One region of the Paenibacillus sp. WC2504 genome, then DNA from elsewhere that is predicted to be linked to it. Evidence: a T-box and tRNA genes for the amino acid it is inferred to sense, from the RefSeq annotation. Region 1 holds a T-box; the other holds one or more tRNA genes.
What was found. The T-box of region 1 lies ahead of trpS (tryptophan--tRNA ligase). A T-box ahead of a tRNA ligase gene usually reads a tRNA of that ligase, here a tRNA-Trp.

Region 1 (7,394 bases):
CGAGTTCTTAGCGATCGTGCATGGTCTGGCTTATTTGCAAAAGCAGGGCAGCAACAAAACCATTTATACGGATTCGGTCACGGCTTTAAGCTGGATTCGCAAAAAAGAAGTTTCGACCAATTTGGTGCGGGACGCTTCAACGGAAGAAATTTGGACGCTGGTTGACCGGGCGTTGAAGTGGCTTCGGACGAACAGCTACACGAATAAGATCGTAAAATGGGACACGAAAAAGTGGGGAGAAATTAAGGCTGATTTTGGCAGAAAATAATCCCTTGCTTTTACATTGACGCGTCAGTACACTAAAGGAAGAATTTTGACGAAAAGTGTGATATGATAGATTCATTGTTTTTATAAAAGAATTATAATCTAGGAGGAATAGAGAATGGCTCATCCAAAACAGCGTAGCGACATGATTAAAAAAGGATTCGACCGCGCTCCACACCGCAGTTTGTTGCGTGCAGCCGGCGTTAAAGAGGAAGATTTCGGCAAGCCGTTCATTGCGGTTTGTAACTCTTATATAGACATTATCCCTGGACATGTCCATTTGCAAGAATTCGGTAAGCTGGTAAAAGAAGCGATCCGTGAAGCAGGCGGTGTTCCTTTCGAGTTCAACACGATTGGTGTTGACGATGGTATCGCAATGGGACATATCGGTATGCGTTATTCCCTGCCAAGCCGTGAAATTATTGCGGACTCCTTGGAAACAGTCGTAAACGCGCACTGGTTCGATGGTCTTATCTGTATTCCTAACTGTGATAAAATTACGCCGGGTATGATTATGGGCGCGCTTCGCGTTAACATCCCTACGATGTTAGTCAGCGGTGGTCCAATGAAAGCCGGTAAAGATAAAAACGGTAAATCCATTTCCTTGTCCTCCGTTTTCGAGGGCGTAGGTGCTTTCCAAGCAGGTAAATTGGATGAAGCTGGTCTGGAAGAGCTTGAGCAATATGGTTGTCCGACTTGCGGATCCTGTTCCGGTATGTTCACAGCGAACTCCATGAACTGTTTGGCAGAAGGTCTAGGCCTTGCTATGCCAGGTAACGGTACGATCTTGGCTGTTGCTGAAGAGCGTAAGCAATTCGTGAAAGACTGCGCGAAACAATTGATGACATTGATCGAGAAAGACATTAAGCCGCGTGATATCGTAACGATTGAAGCGATTGACAACGCGTTTGCACTGGATATGGCGATGGGCGGTTCCACGAATACGGTTCTTCACACATTGGCTATCGCTGCTGAAGCTGGCATCGAATACCCGATTGCTCGTATTAATGAAGTGGCAGAGCGCGTTCCTCACCTTGCCAAAATCGCTCCAGCTTCCGATTATCACATTGAAGATGTGCATTTAGCCGGCGGCGTTAGCGCGGTTATTAACGAGCTTTTGAAAAAGCCAGGCGCTTTCGATGGCGATCGTCTTTCCGTTACTGCACAAACGATTCGTGAAAACGTAGCTGGTTGTGAAATCCAGAATACGGACGTTATTCGTCCGTTAAGCAACCCTCATAGCGAAAGAGGCGGACTGGCTGTTCTGTTCGGTAACCTTGCTCCAGAGGGAAGTATCGTTAAAGTCGGAGCGGTAGACAAATCCGTTGGCGGGCGTCACGTAGGTCCTGCGATCTGCTTTGATTCCCAGGATGAGGCGCTTTACGGCATTGCCAATGGCAAAGTCAAAGAAGGCCACGTTGTTGTAATCCGCTATGAAGGACCTAAAGGCGGACCTGGTATGCCGGAAATGCTAGCTCCAACATCCCAAATCGTTGGTATGGGTCTGGGCGCGAAAGTTGCCTTGATTACAGACGGACGTTTCTCAGGGGCATCCCGCGGTATCTCCATCGGTCACATGTCTCCAGAAGCTGCTGAAGGCGGACCACTTGCTTTCGTTCATGACGGCGACATTATCGATGTCGATATGGATGGCCGCAAAATCAATTTACAAGTCAGTGATGAAGAGTTGGCGAAGCGCCGCGAAAGCTGGAAAGAGTTCCAACCGAAAATTAAAACCGGATATTTGGCGCGTTACACGAAAATGGTAACGAATGCGAGTGCCGGAGCTATTCTGAAATGGTAAAATAATAAACGGCCAGGGCTTAGAGCTCTGGCCGTTTTTTTTTGCTTTTTTATAAAAAGAAATGCATAAACAGCAAGGAACCGGTCAAAACCGTAATCGCAACAACGATGGAGAGTGTAAGCACGAATCGGGCTTTGAAGATGGATAACAGCATCAGCGTGCTTTTGACATCGATCATCGGGCCGAAGACGAGAAAAGCCAGCAGAGAGCCTGGAGAAAACGTCTTTGCGAATGAGGCGGCTACGAAGGCATCTGTTGTAGAGCATAAGGAAAGCAAGTAGGCAAAACCCATCATAAAGACATGAGAGACGAAGGTCCCTTGGCCGATGGCGGATAAGCTGTCTTGAGCGACAAAGGTTTGGATTAATGCCGTTAGGAAAGCGCCGAGCATTAGGTATTTGCTCATTTCATACAGCTCAGATGTGCCGTGACTGAGCATAGTTGCAATTCGGCTGTCACCGTGAGAGTGGTTGTGGCCGTGATCGTGGTGATGAGCATGATCATGCGTATGGACATGGTCATGGTGATGATGATGCTCGTGATGCTCATGCGTATGGATATGCTCAGCCGCATGCCCGCTATTGGCGTGGCGCAGCGGACTGCTTTTCAGAAAGCGGGTCAAGAGGAGACCGACAACGAGAGCAACACCAAAGGTGAGCCCCATGCGTGAATAAGCCATTTCCGGCGCGCTGCGGAAAGCCATGAAGGTAGACGCGAACACGATCGGATTCAGAATCGGTCCGACGAGTATGAAAATCACGGCAATGTACACAGGCATTCCTTTGCGCATAAGCCGGCGAACGAAAGGTATCATGCCGCACTCGCAGAGTGGGAACATAATCCCGAGCACACAGGCAAACAGGATGCCGCCAAGCGGATGCTTGGGTGTCATACGTCGGATGAAAGCTTCCGGGATGAAGTTTTCAACGACGGTGGAAAGCAGGACCCCCATGAACATAAAAGGCAGGGCGTCGAGAAAAATGTCCATAAAAGCAGCAAATACATGCTTGATATCTTTCAGGATCGGCTCCATCGGCGGAAGCTCTCTCGTCGTTAGAATGAGGATGAGAAGACATGCGCAAATCACCGTGGAGATGGGAAGGCTCCACCGGTATAGTGTTGATGACAATGCATTGACACCCCTTTGCCCGTTGATGATAGAATCGTATGTTATCTATCCTATGTCCATGCTGGGAAAGATAGGACAAAGACCTTGGTTGACAATGGAAAGTCAAGGTGTATAATTATATAAAATCAATAAGCGATGATAGGAACAAGTACGTTTGTATCCCGTTTCTCAGAGAGCCGGTGGTTGGTGCGAACCGGTGAAACGAACAAACCGAATGGATCCTTGAGCTTGAGGCTGAACACAGATGAAGGTTGCCGGAACCTAGGCCGGAGGAACATCCGAATCTGACAAGTATGCCGAACGGCTGCTCTCCGTTACAAGAGCCTGAAGGTCTATGCGGCAATCTATGCTCATACATGGACAAATTAGGGTGGTACCACGGTCTCTCGTCCCTTGCGGGGAGAGGCCTTTTTGTTGTCTTTTTTGACTGTTCCAACGTACAAAAAGTAAATTTTATGAGGAATGTGGAGGGATTTTCACAATGAAACGAGTATTATCAGGCATGCAGTCCAGCGGCCAGTTGACAATTGGAAATTATATTGGCGCTCTTCGCAACTATGTGAAACTGCAGCATTTGCACCGTTGTTATTTTATGGTGGTGGATATGCATGCGATCACGGTGCCGCAGGATCCTGCAGCGCTGAAAGAACAGACGGAGTCCATTGCTGCGCTTTATATTGCGGCGGGACTAGATCCGAATAAGGCATCCATCTTCCTGCAATCCCATGTTCACGCACATGCGGAGCTCGGCTGGATTATGACGACACTGACGAACATGGGCGAACTTGAGCGCATGACGCAGTTCAAAGATAAATCGGAAGGCAAGGAATCCGTTGGCGCAGGTCTATTTACGTATCCATCCCTCATGGCGGCAGATATTCTCTTGTACAATGCCGATCTGATCCCGGTTGGGGATGATCAGAAGCAGCATTTGGAGCTTACTCGCGATCTGGCTAACCGTTTTAACAACCGTTTTGGCGATATGTTCGTGATGCCGCAGCCTTATATGCCGGAGATTGGCGCAAGAATCATGTCCTTGGACGACGCTTCCAAGAAGATGAGCAAAAGCAGTCCAAATGCCGGAAGCTACATTGCCATGCTGGATGAGCCGTCTGTCATTCGTAAGAAACTTAGCCGCGCCGTGACAGATTCTGGCCGTGAAGTGAAATACGATCCTCAGAATAAACCGGAGGTTAGTAATCTGATCTCGATCTACTCGCATTTTGCTGAGATGAGTGTAGCTGAGATTGAAGCCCGTTATGATGGCCAAGGTTACGGTCCGTTCAAAAAGGATCTGGCTGAGCAGATCGTGGCTGTCCTTGAGCCGATTCAACAGCGCTATCAGGAGATTCGCCGCTCGGGTGAGATTTTTGATATTTTGAAAAAAGGTGCGCAAGAGGCAGCTGAAGTCGCTAACGAAACCTTGCTTGAAGTGAAGAAGCGGATGGGCTTCGTAGTCATCTAAACGAAAGCGAAAAGAGCTCAAACAGCGGTAATCGCTGTTGAGCTCTTCTTTGTGCAGCCGTTTGGTTACGGCCGGGAATTTCTCTTGCGAATCTTTGCCTTAACGGCAAAGCCATAACCGATAAAGCCTAACGCGATGATCGTGCAAACGAGAATCATCCATGGCTGCCGGAGTGCGATAAATAGGGAGATGGAGGCAAGCAGAAGCGTGCCGATTATAGCGAATAAAAGCGCGAGCGGTTTACTCATGAACGTGACCTACTTTCTAGAAGTTTAAACAGTGTCTTCTTATTCTAAACTTTTTTGAGCGCTGTGCATATAAATTCATTTCCTCCACATACTATGTTTGCAAGCTTGCAAATACATCAAAGATCATAGCTGACTGAAAGGAGTCTGATCCTTATGGCACAATCTCGTAACAGCAACACTTTGGCCGTCCCACAAGCTACAGCAGCTCTAAATCAATTGAAATATGAGGTAGCTCAAGAACTGGGCATCCAAATTCCTCAAGATGGTTACATGGGCTATATGGCTACTCGCGATGCAGGTTCAATCGGGGGTAACATCACTCGTCGTCTCGTGCAAATCGCTGAGCAAACGTTGGCTGGTCAATCCGGCTTCCGCAGCTAAGAAGCGATAACCCGTTATTAGTCTTCCCGATTATTGTAATATAAAAGCTCAGAGGCCTAAAAAACCTCTGGGCTTTTTTTTGCGGAAAATAAAAAGACGCGTAATGGCACGCGCCTCTTTGTTTAATAAAGATCAACTCGAAGTTTCTTTTCCAGTCTAGTGTCGTTGACCCAGCCTACGTAGGAATCGAGTGTTTTGAAATTGTGATCCATATGGATGACGCCTACGAACGGGTATTGTTTACGGTGGCGATAACGCACATCGGCCCATCTGACTTCGTAACCCCAGCGGTGTTCTTTCACTTCCGCACAGGTGAACGATGAGAAATACAGCAAAGCTTGAATGTCTTCATGCTTCTTGGAAGCTTCGACGGCTGGATGATCCTCACATCTTACGGTATCCAACCATTTGAGCTTGGAATTCTTAAGCTCGCCCAGTTGGAAAGTGCCGTCCGCTCTTCTTTTTACGACATTCCAGACGTAGAGGTTGAATGTTACAATAAGTGTGTACTGATCGCCATGCTGGAAAGTCGGGTCTTTCCGGTAAAGGCCTTTTTCTACAATGTAATGGTCAAGTGTGCGCCAAATGTAGTAAAGGGCGATGATGCCATATAAGGTTGGGAATACAAGCTTTGGACTAGCCACGTGGAAGGACCACATGAAGATAGCCGCAATGTGGCTCGAAAAGATAAAGGGATCGAAGATATGGATAATGTTCCACGATACCCACTTTTCAGAAAAAGGCCGAATGGCTTGTGTACCATATGTGTTGAAACAATCGCTGAAAACGTGAAAACAAACTGCGATCCCTACCCACATTCCTAGATGCAGCAGAGGGACTCCGTGAAAGAATAAAGCTAGTGCGCCAGTAATCAATAGCGTCCAAATCAGTAAAGCCGGCAAAGAGTGGGAACGACCGCGATGATTACGGATATACGTGGCGTTGTTCTTGAAACGAAGCAGCCCGTCCACATCCGGAATCTGTGAACCGATAACGGTTCCGATGAAGACAGCAGTTGTAGCGGCTGAATCCGCGGAAACGCTGGGATCAATCTGCGACAGTCCTGCTAACCCTAAGCCAATAACAAGATGTGTTCCTGTGTCCAAGTGGGTTTCTCCTCCTAAGGTCATTTTCCGTCTTCTTATTAGTTTACCATTTTGGAGCAAAAAATAAATCAGAGGGAGATCTAAAAATGTCTAAAGTTTTTGTAGAGTATGCCATAAATCCCGAATATCGGGACTCTTTTCTCATCTATATGCAGGAGTGGCAAAAGCGGGAAGGGCGTTTGGAGGTATTGGAGGGAACGGACCAGCCAGGACTTTATGTAGAAATTTGGAGCGAAGTTAGCCGAGATGAATATATCGCTATGAAGGAGGATCGATTACAACAAGGCGGAGGGCAGGGCAACCAGGCAGCGTGGGAAAAGTGGGTCAAAGGCGGATTAAGCAAGCTGCATATGTGGCATTTTTCACCTGTTGATTAACGAAAAGAAAACCGCTGCCTTGGTTCAGGTTAGCGGTTTATTGGAGATGTAGCATCCGTATTATTTTCTGTTGGCATAGGGATAGTAGTAATTTAATTCCTCGTCGAATGTAATGTAGTCCAGATTCACCATAAGCAGTAAGTAGCGCATGCCTGTAGCCGGATCGCTGATGATGATATGGTCGCGTCCTGCTGCTTCCAACTTGCCTTTGAAAATTTTGGCATTCCATTGCGAGTTATTTTCGTATGTCATGTAGAGCGTAGCCATTTTGCCAAGATTGAGCCGCAAAATATTCTCGATATAAGATTCTTCCATCGGTAGGCCAGGCACGTTTACACCGGTTTGCAGGCCGGATCCTGTAGATGGCAGTGTGGAGCCGCTAGGCTGCATAGGAACCATTTTGTTCGTAATGGCTGTTGGAACCGGGTAGGCTGGGTATGGATTTCCGCTGAATGTTGGCATTTGCGCTTGATTGCCAATTTTGTAAGGGTTATTCAACATAACTGTAAATCCTCCTTGGAGCTTTCCTAGTGGAAGCTTTCTTCTTGTGAAGCATACATCTCATCATATTGTGCATTCGCCTATTTGGTGACTGATTTCCCCGTTCATCTACAAAATAA
Region 2 (7,394 bases), 4.5 Mb from region 1:
GAAAAGAAAACAAAAGTGATTCCGTCAGTAGCGGCGAGCGAAAGCGGAATAGCCCAAACCAAGGAGCTTGCTCCTTGGGGTTGTAGGACCTCATCATGGGGTTAGTTTGGTAGGCGAAGTGATCTGGAAAGGTCCGGCATAGAAGGTAAAAGCCCTGTAGCCAAAATCAAACGAATCTCCTAGAGGTATCCTGAGTACGGCGGGTCACGTGAAACCCCGTCGGAATCCGGCAGGACCATCTGCCAAGGCTAAATACTCCCTAGTGACCGATAGTGAAGCAGTACCGTGAGGGAAAGGTGAAAAGCACCGCGGAAGCGGAGTGAAAAAGAACCTGAAACCGTGTGCTTACAAAAAGTCAGAGCCCTCTATATGGGTGATGGCGTGCCTTTTGTAGAATGAACCGGCGAGTTACGTTCCCGTGCGAGGTTAAGTCGAAAAGACGGAGCCGCAGCGAAAGCGAGTCTGAATAGGGCGCTTTAGTACGTGGACGTAGACCCGAAACCGTGTGATCTACCCCTGTCCAGGGTGAAGGTGAGGTAACACTCACTGGAGGCCCGAACCCACGAATGTTGAAAAATTCGGGGATGAGGTGGGGGTAGCGGAGAAATTCCAATCGAACTCGGAGATAGCTGGTTCTCCCCGAAATAGCTTTAGGGCTAGCCTCGGATGTTGTGAGTTGTGGAGGTAAAGCACTGATTGGGTGCGGGGCCCGCCAAGGGTTACCAAGTCCAGTCAAACTCTGAATGCCACAAACTTAAATCCGGGAGTCAGACAGTGAGTGCTAAGATCCATTGTCAAAAGGGAAACAGCCCAGACCATCAGCTAAGGTCCCCAAGTGTGTGTTAAGTGGGAAAGGATGTGGAGTTGCACAGACAACCAGGATGTTGGCTTAGAAGCAGCCACCATTGAAAGAGTGCGTAATAGCTCACTGGTCGAGTGACTCTGCGCCGAAAATGTAACGGGGCTAAACACGCCACCGAAGCTATGGCTTGCATCACCTTCACTGCGTCTTTGAATCGTGGATAGCCACGGGACATTAGCCAGAATCGACATTTAAAAATTGTTCAAAGATTCTGGCCAAATGTTCCAGCTAAACACGCGGATTCAAAGCTGGAGTGAAGGTGATGCATGGGTAGGGGAGCGTTGTATGTACGTTGAATTCTGACCGTAAGGACAGGTGGAGCGCATACAAGTGAGAATGCCGGTATAAGTAACGAAAAGATCAGTGAGAATCTGATCCGCCGAAAACCTAAGGGTTCCTGAGGAAGGCTCGTCCGCTCAGGGTAAGTCGGGACCTAAGGCGAGGCCGAAAGGCGTAGTCGATGGACAACAGGTGGAAATTCCTGTACCACCGTAGCCGTTATGAGCGATGGAGTGACGCAGAAGGATAGTGACGCGAGCTGATGGATGCTCGTCCAAGCAGTGAGGCTGGTTAGTAGGCAAATCCGCTAACCGTAAGGCTGGGCTGTGATGGGGAGGGAAATTTTAAGTACCGAAGGTCATGATTTCACACTGCCAAGAAAAGCTTCTAGCCAGGCGAAGGTGCCCGTACCGCAAACCGACACAGGTGGGTGAGAAGAGAATTCTAAGGCGCGCGGAAGAACTCTCGTTAAGGAACTCGGCAAAATGACCCCGTAACTTCGGGAGAAGGGGTGCCTCGGTAGGGTGAATAGCCCGAGGGGGCCGCAGTGAAAAGGCCCAAGCGACTGTTTAGCAAAAACACAGGTCTGTGCGAAGCCGCAAGGCGAAGTATACGGGCTGACGCCTGCCCGGTGCTGGAAGGTTAAGAGGAGTGGTTAGGGGCAACCCGAAGCTATGAATTGAAGCCCCAGTAAACGGCGGCCGTAACTATAACGGTCCTAAGGTAGCGAAATTCCTTGTCAGGTAAATTCTGACCCGCACGAATGGCGTAACGACTTGGGCGCTGTCTCAACGAGAGATCCGGTGAAATTTTAATACCTGTGAAGATGCAGGTTACCCGCGACAAGACGGAAAGACCCCATGGAGCTTTACTGCAGCTTGATATTGGACTTTGGTACGATCTGTACAGGATAGGTGGGAGCCTTTGAAGCCTGAGCGCCAGCTTGGGTGGAGGCGCCGTTGGGATACCACCCTGATCGTATCGGAGTTCTAACCTGGTACCGTGATCCGGTATGGGGACAGTGTCAGGTGGGCAGTTTGACTGGGGCGGTCGCCTCCTAAAATGTAACGGAGGCGTTTAAAGGTTCCCTCAGAATGGTTGGAAATCATTCGCAGAGTGCAAAGGCATAAGGGAGCTTGACTGCGAGACCTACAAGTCGAGCAGGGACGAAAGTCGGACTTAGTGATCCGGTGGTACCGAATGGAAGGGCCATCGCTCAACGGATAAAAGCTACCCTGGGGATAACAGGCTTATCTCCCCCAAGAGTCCACATCGACGGGGAGGTTTGGCACCTCGATGTCGGCTCATCGCATCCTGGGGCTGAAGTAGGTCCCAAGGGTTGGGCTGTTCGCCCATTAAAGCGGTACGCGAGCTGGGTTCAGAACGTCGTGAGACAGTTCGGTCCCTATCTGTCGCGGGCGTAGGAAATTTGAGAGGAGCTGTCCTTAGTACGAGAGGACCGGGATGGACGTACCGCTGGTGTACCAGTTGTCTCGCCAGAGGCACCGCTGGGTAGCTATGTACGGAGGGGATAAGCGCTGAAAGCATCTAAGCGCGAAGCCCCCCTCAAGATGAGATTTCCCAGTATGTAAGACCCCTTGTAGACGACGAGGTTGATAGGTTCGAGGTGGAAGTGCAGCAATGCATGCAGCTGACGAATACTAATCGGTCGAGGGCTTAACCTCATATAGGGATCTTTAATCGAAGATTAAAGTCTCTCAGATTTTCCCAACCAAGTGAAGATAAGCTTTGTAGCGAATTCCGAGTACTTGATTGGGGCCCAGAAACCCTAAGAATTCCACTTTACGCAAGTTTCGTATCTAGTTTTCAAGGCGCAAACACGCTTTGACTGTTTGGTGATGATGGCGGAGGGGACCCACGCGTTCCCATCTCGAACACGACCGTTAAGCCCTCCAGCGTCGATGGTACTTGAACCGCAGGGTTCTGGGAGAGTAGAACGTTGCCAAGCAGTACCCCTATGGGGGATTTTTTTGCAGGCCCTTAGCTCAGCTGGTTAGAGCGCACCCCTGATAAGGGTGAGGTCGGTGGTTCGAGTCCACTAGGGCCTACCATATTCCCTGATAGCTCAGTTGGTAGAGCACTCGACTGTTAATCGAGTTGTCACAGGTTCGAGTCCTGTTCGGGGAGCCACTTTCTTCTTTATCCCATGGAGGCTTAGCTCAGCTGGGAGAGCATCTGCCTTACAAGCAGAGGGTCGGCGGTTCGATCCCGTCAGCCTCCATTTCATCTAAGGCTCGGTAGCTCAGTCGGTAGAGCAGAGGACTGAAAATCCTCGTGTCGGCGGTTCGATTCCGTCCCGAGCCACCATGTTATAGGGGCATAGTTTAAAGGTAGAACAAAGGTCTCCAAAACCTTTGGTGTGGGTTCAATTCCTGCTGCCCCTGTCCAAAATGAAGCTATCATCATTCTGTTATACATCTAGGAGCTGCCACGGCAGCTCTTTTTTGTATTCCATTTTACAATAAAGGTTGGTATCCTATTATTTCATGCGGTAAGCGTAGCGCTCGTCAAGAGCCATAATTTCATTTATAATCGTGCAAGATATCGCACAAAATACGTCGTACTAGTGGTAGATGATGTAAATCTGGATAAGGAGTCTGTTATGACGATTTATTGCAAGGTTCTGATTGTTGATGATGAGATGTTGGTGCGCCAAGGCATCCGGCATCTTTTGGATTGGGAAAGCGAAGGATTTCAAATTGTGGGTGAAGCCTCCAATGGCAAAGAAGCGTTAGAGATGGTTCATTTGTACCAACCGAACATTGTGCTGACTGATATCGTCATGCCGGTGATGGATGGCGAGGAATTGACCAGAATCGTAAAGGGCATGTACCCGGAGATGGAAATCGTCGTGCTCAGCAGCTTCGGAGAATTCGAGTATGTTCGCTCTACGTTTCAAAGCGGTGTCGCCGACTACATGTTAAAGCCCAAGCTGGACGCGGTATCTATGTTAGCTGTTCTGAAGAAAACGGCAGAACGAATTCCCGCTTTTCAACATTCGGAATGGAAAAGTGAAAAAAAGCAGTCGGTTGATTACATCCTGGACATGCTGATATCGGGTTATTCCATTGACTATGACAGAAATGAAATAAGTACGATGGTTCCGTATTCCAGTTTTGTTTTACTCTCGGTGGTACAGGATAAATCCGTGTCCTTGACCCGAAATGAGGAATGGTTAGAAGCGGCACTGAAAGCGATCATTCAAAAAAGGGATAGACCCGTCGCTACACGCCGCCTTTCGCATCAAGACGGCTATATTCGCTACCTGCTGAATCTAGACAACTCCGCACAAGAGGATGCCGTACAGATAGCCCAGCAGCTGCTTGAAGCTAGCGATAAAGGTCATATGTCCATCGTAGTGGCGCTCAGCCATGTTTTTGAACATCTATCTGAGCTGCACGATATTTATACCAATGACATGTTGAAAGTGTTGGACCACCGCTTCTTTTTACCGGATCGCAGACTTCTCATTATCAATGAATTGGAGAAACAGGCGGAGAAAGGAGCTCCTTTTGACATGGAGGCGTTCACCGCAGAACTGAATCATCAAGAGTTTGACTTGGCTTTTGGGCGTCTTAGCACTTATGCTCACTCAATGAATGGCAGACTGGATACCGACATGTTTGAATTTAAATCTTTTTTGGACCACAGTCTGTTTAATATTATTGTTACGCTAAAGCATTTTCACTATGAGGCAAGCTCGTTGGATGAAGGCAAATACGAGTATTTTCGTGCGATTCATGAGGCTGAGCATATTGGGGAAGTTATTCTTTTGTTAGAAAAGTTTTTGAATGAGGCTGAATCGTGCGTCAGCGATAATCGGACGGGATCTCCGGGTATACAGAAAATTTTATTGTATATGGACAAACATTTTTCGCAGCCACTGACGTTAACTGAGGTCGCCAAACACTTCCACTTCAATCCTTCCTACTTGTCCAATTACTTCACGGTTCATAATAAAGAAGGTTTTAATGAATATTTGAACCGGATCCGGATCGATAAAGCCTGTACGTTGCTGCGCGAAAATCCTAATCTCTCCATTTCAGAAATAAGCAACCTCGTCGGATACTCCGATCACAGCTACTTTACGAAGGTGTTCCGAAAGCTGATGGGAATTTCCCCAAGTCACTATCGCAAAAAATAAGCACGAAGGGACTAGGATCCATAATGGGAGCATGGGTAAAGAAAATAACCGATCAAAGTCTGTTTACTAAAATGTTTATTGTGATGGTCGTAAGCATTATTTCCGTTACGATTCTGACCTCTTGGGTCACGGTTCAAATGTCGCAGAAGCTTTTCGTCCAGACGTTCAGTATTACCAATTCGAAAATTATCAATCAGATTAAAACGGGATTAGACGCCATTCATTATTCCAATATAAATATTGCCATTAGTGTCGCGCAAAGCGGCGCGATTAGAAGCTTCCTAACGGAGGGGGATACGGATTCGTTAACGAATTTCAAAACGAATTTCAGTATGAGTGATCAGATGAAGCGAATTCAGTCCGGGATTGGGGCCAAAAATATTGGCATCAGTGTTCTGGGTATGAATGGCAGGAGCTACGTAAGCGATGTCACCTACTGGTCCGGTTCTTCGAAGGAACTCCAGAACAGCCCAATAACACAAGAGACATGGAAACAGCCTGGCAGGATCATGTACAGCTTCATGAGGGCGGGAACATGGGGCTCCAATGAAGATCGGCTTGTTGCCACCAAAGCGCTGCTTTCTTCAGAAAGCAAAGAAGGTTACGGATCGCTCTACATGATGATTAGAGAGAGTGATTTTAAGAAAATTTATGCGAGCTTCACGAGTCAAGGCAATGATGTCATGATTTTGAATCAAAATGGTTTGATTGTTTCCAGTAACAGGGAGGATCTGATCGGAACCATTTCGGAGGAACTCTTGTCAAGCGCCAAGCTAGCCCAGCAATCCCAAGCGACAAGTCAAGAAATGACTTTGTTTAATCATGATGTCATCGTCTTGGCAGATTATTTACCTATGTATGATTTCTATCTCGTCAATGTGATTGATAAACAAATGACACTAGGCCAGATGCTCAACAGGAAGGCCTTATTTATGATTGGCGCCGGTATCGTATTGACGGCCGTGCTTGTTGTATATTTTATCACTCGTAGAGTAACGCGATCTTTAAGGACGCTTGTCATGAAGATGTCGAACATCACCAAAAAGAATTTTCTCAACTACATGGCGGTGACAGGTTCGTATGAGACAAGAGAGCTTAGCAATGCTTACAACTATATGCTTGATGAGCTCAACGATTATATTATTCAGTTGGTGGAGACACAGCAGGAGCAGCGGAAGGCTGAGTTAGCTGCGCTGCAGCAGCAAATTAACCCTCATTTTCTCTATAATACGCTGACTTCCGTTAATATTCTGGTTCAACAAGGGAGTAAAGAAAAGGCAACTGACACGATTCATGCGCTGATTTCTCTCCTGCAAAATACGATTAGCAATGTGAAAGATACGATATCTGTTGAGCAGGAACTTTTGAATTTAAAACATTATGTATTCATCAATCAAGTGCGTTATGGAAACGGCATCAAGGTGGATTACTTCGTTTCGCCGGATTGTTTGAAGTCGCAAGTGCCTAAATTGATGCTCCAGCCATTTATTGAAAATGCGTTTTTTCATGCTTTTAATAAAAAAACGACGGGATATATTTATGTCATAATCACGAAGGAAGGCGATACGCTGCACTGTGAAATCGTTGATAACGGCGATGGCATGGACCTTACGGAAGCAAAAAGCGAGCAGCGTACCTCAACGAGTGCCAGACAACTTTTTACAGGGATTGGCATTCGCAATGTGCATGATCGCATTCTGCTCCTATACGGAGAAAAATATGGAGTTTCCATTACGAGCACGCTTGGGCAAGGAACAAAAATTGCCATTAGTCTTCCTTGGAGAACTTAGCAAGTCCCCCCATGTATAGAAATCTAAAGAAAGTACAAATTATAAATAAAGTACCAAAATGGTCATTATGATAGCGGATACAATACACAAGATTTTCGCTAATTATGACAAATTTTTTTCTAACAGAAGGGATTTCCGAGATGCTATTCTTTTAAAAGAAAGCATTTTCAAAAAATCAAAACTACACGGGGGGCGCACATGAAAAAGAAAGTTTCAACCATTTTATTGGCTAGTTTTTTGCTGCTATCTGCATGCTCAAGTAAAGCACCTGACACAACTGGAACAGCGACAGGGACTC

Region 2: it encodes a tRNA-Trp, which carries the amino acid that the T-box ahead of trpS (tryptophan--tRNA ligase) is inferred to sense. The anticodon was not compared.

Annotation. Positions count from the first base shown of each region.
Region 1 covers NZ_JBQZFH010000001.1:7,068,555-7,075,948, reverse strand. Annotated here, with positions in the region: gene rnhA (ribonuclease H) at 1-268, shown strand, start outside; gene ilvD (dihydroxy-acid dehydratase) at 383-2,068, shown strand; gene ACUN27_RS32025 (permease) at 2,118-3,197, opposite strand; T-box leader at 3,324-3,594, shown strand; gene trpS (tryptophan--tRNA ligase) at 3,679-4,662, shown strand; gene ACUN27_RS32015 (DUF5325 family protein) at 4,728-4,910, opposite strand; gene ACUN27_RS32010 (small, acid-soluble spore protein, alpha/beta type) at 5,064-5,291, shown strand; gene ACUN27_RS32005 (metal-dependent hydrolase) at 5,414-6,397, opposite strand; gene ACUN27_RS32000 (hypothetical protein) at 6,484-6,774, shown strand; gene gerQ (spore coat protein GerQ) at 6,835-7,275, opposite strand.
Region 2 covers NZ_JBQZFH010000001.1:2,605,173-2,612,566, forward strand. Annotated here, with positions in the region: rRNA gene ACUN27_RS11375 (23S ribosomal RNA) at 1-2,826, shown strand, start outside; rRNA gene rrf (5S ribosomal RNA) at 2,994-3,110, shown strand; tRNA gene ACUN27_RS11385 (tRNA-Ile) at 3,137-3,213, shown strand; tRNA gene ACUN27_RS11390 (tRNA-Asn) at 3,217-3,292, shown strand; tRNA gene ACUN27_RS11395 (tRNA-Val) at 3,311-3,383, shown strand; tRNA gene ACUN27_RS11400 (tRNA-Phe) at 3,394-3,469, shown strand; tRNA gene ACUN27_RS11405 (tRNA-Trp) at 3,476-3,546, shown strand; gene ACUN27_RS11410 (response regulator transcription factor) at 3,765-5,306, shown strand; gene ACUN27_RS11415 (sensor histidine kinase) at 5,330-7,096, shown strand; gene ACUN27_RS11420 (extracellular solute-binding protein) at 7,295-7,394, shown strand, end outside.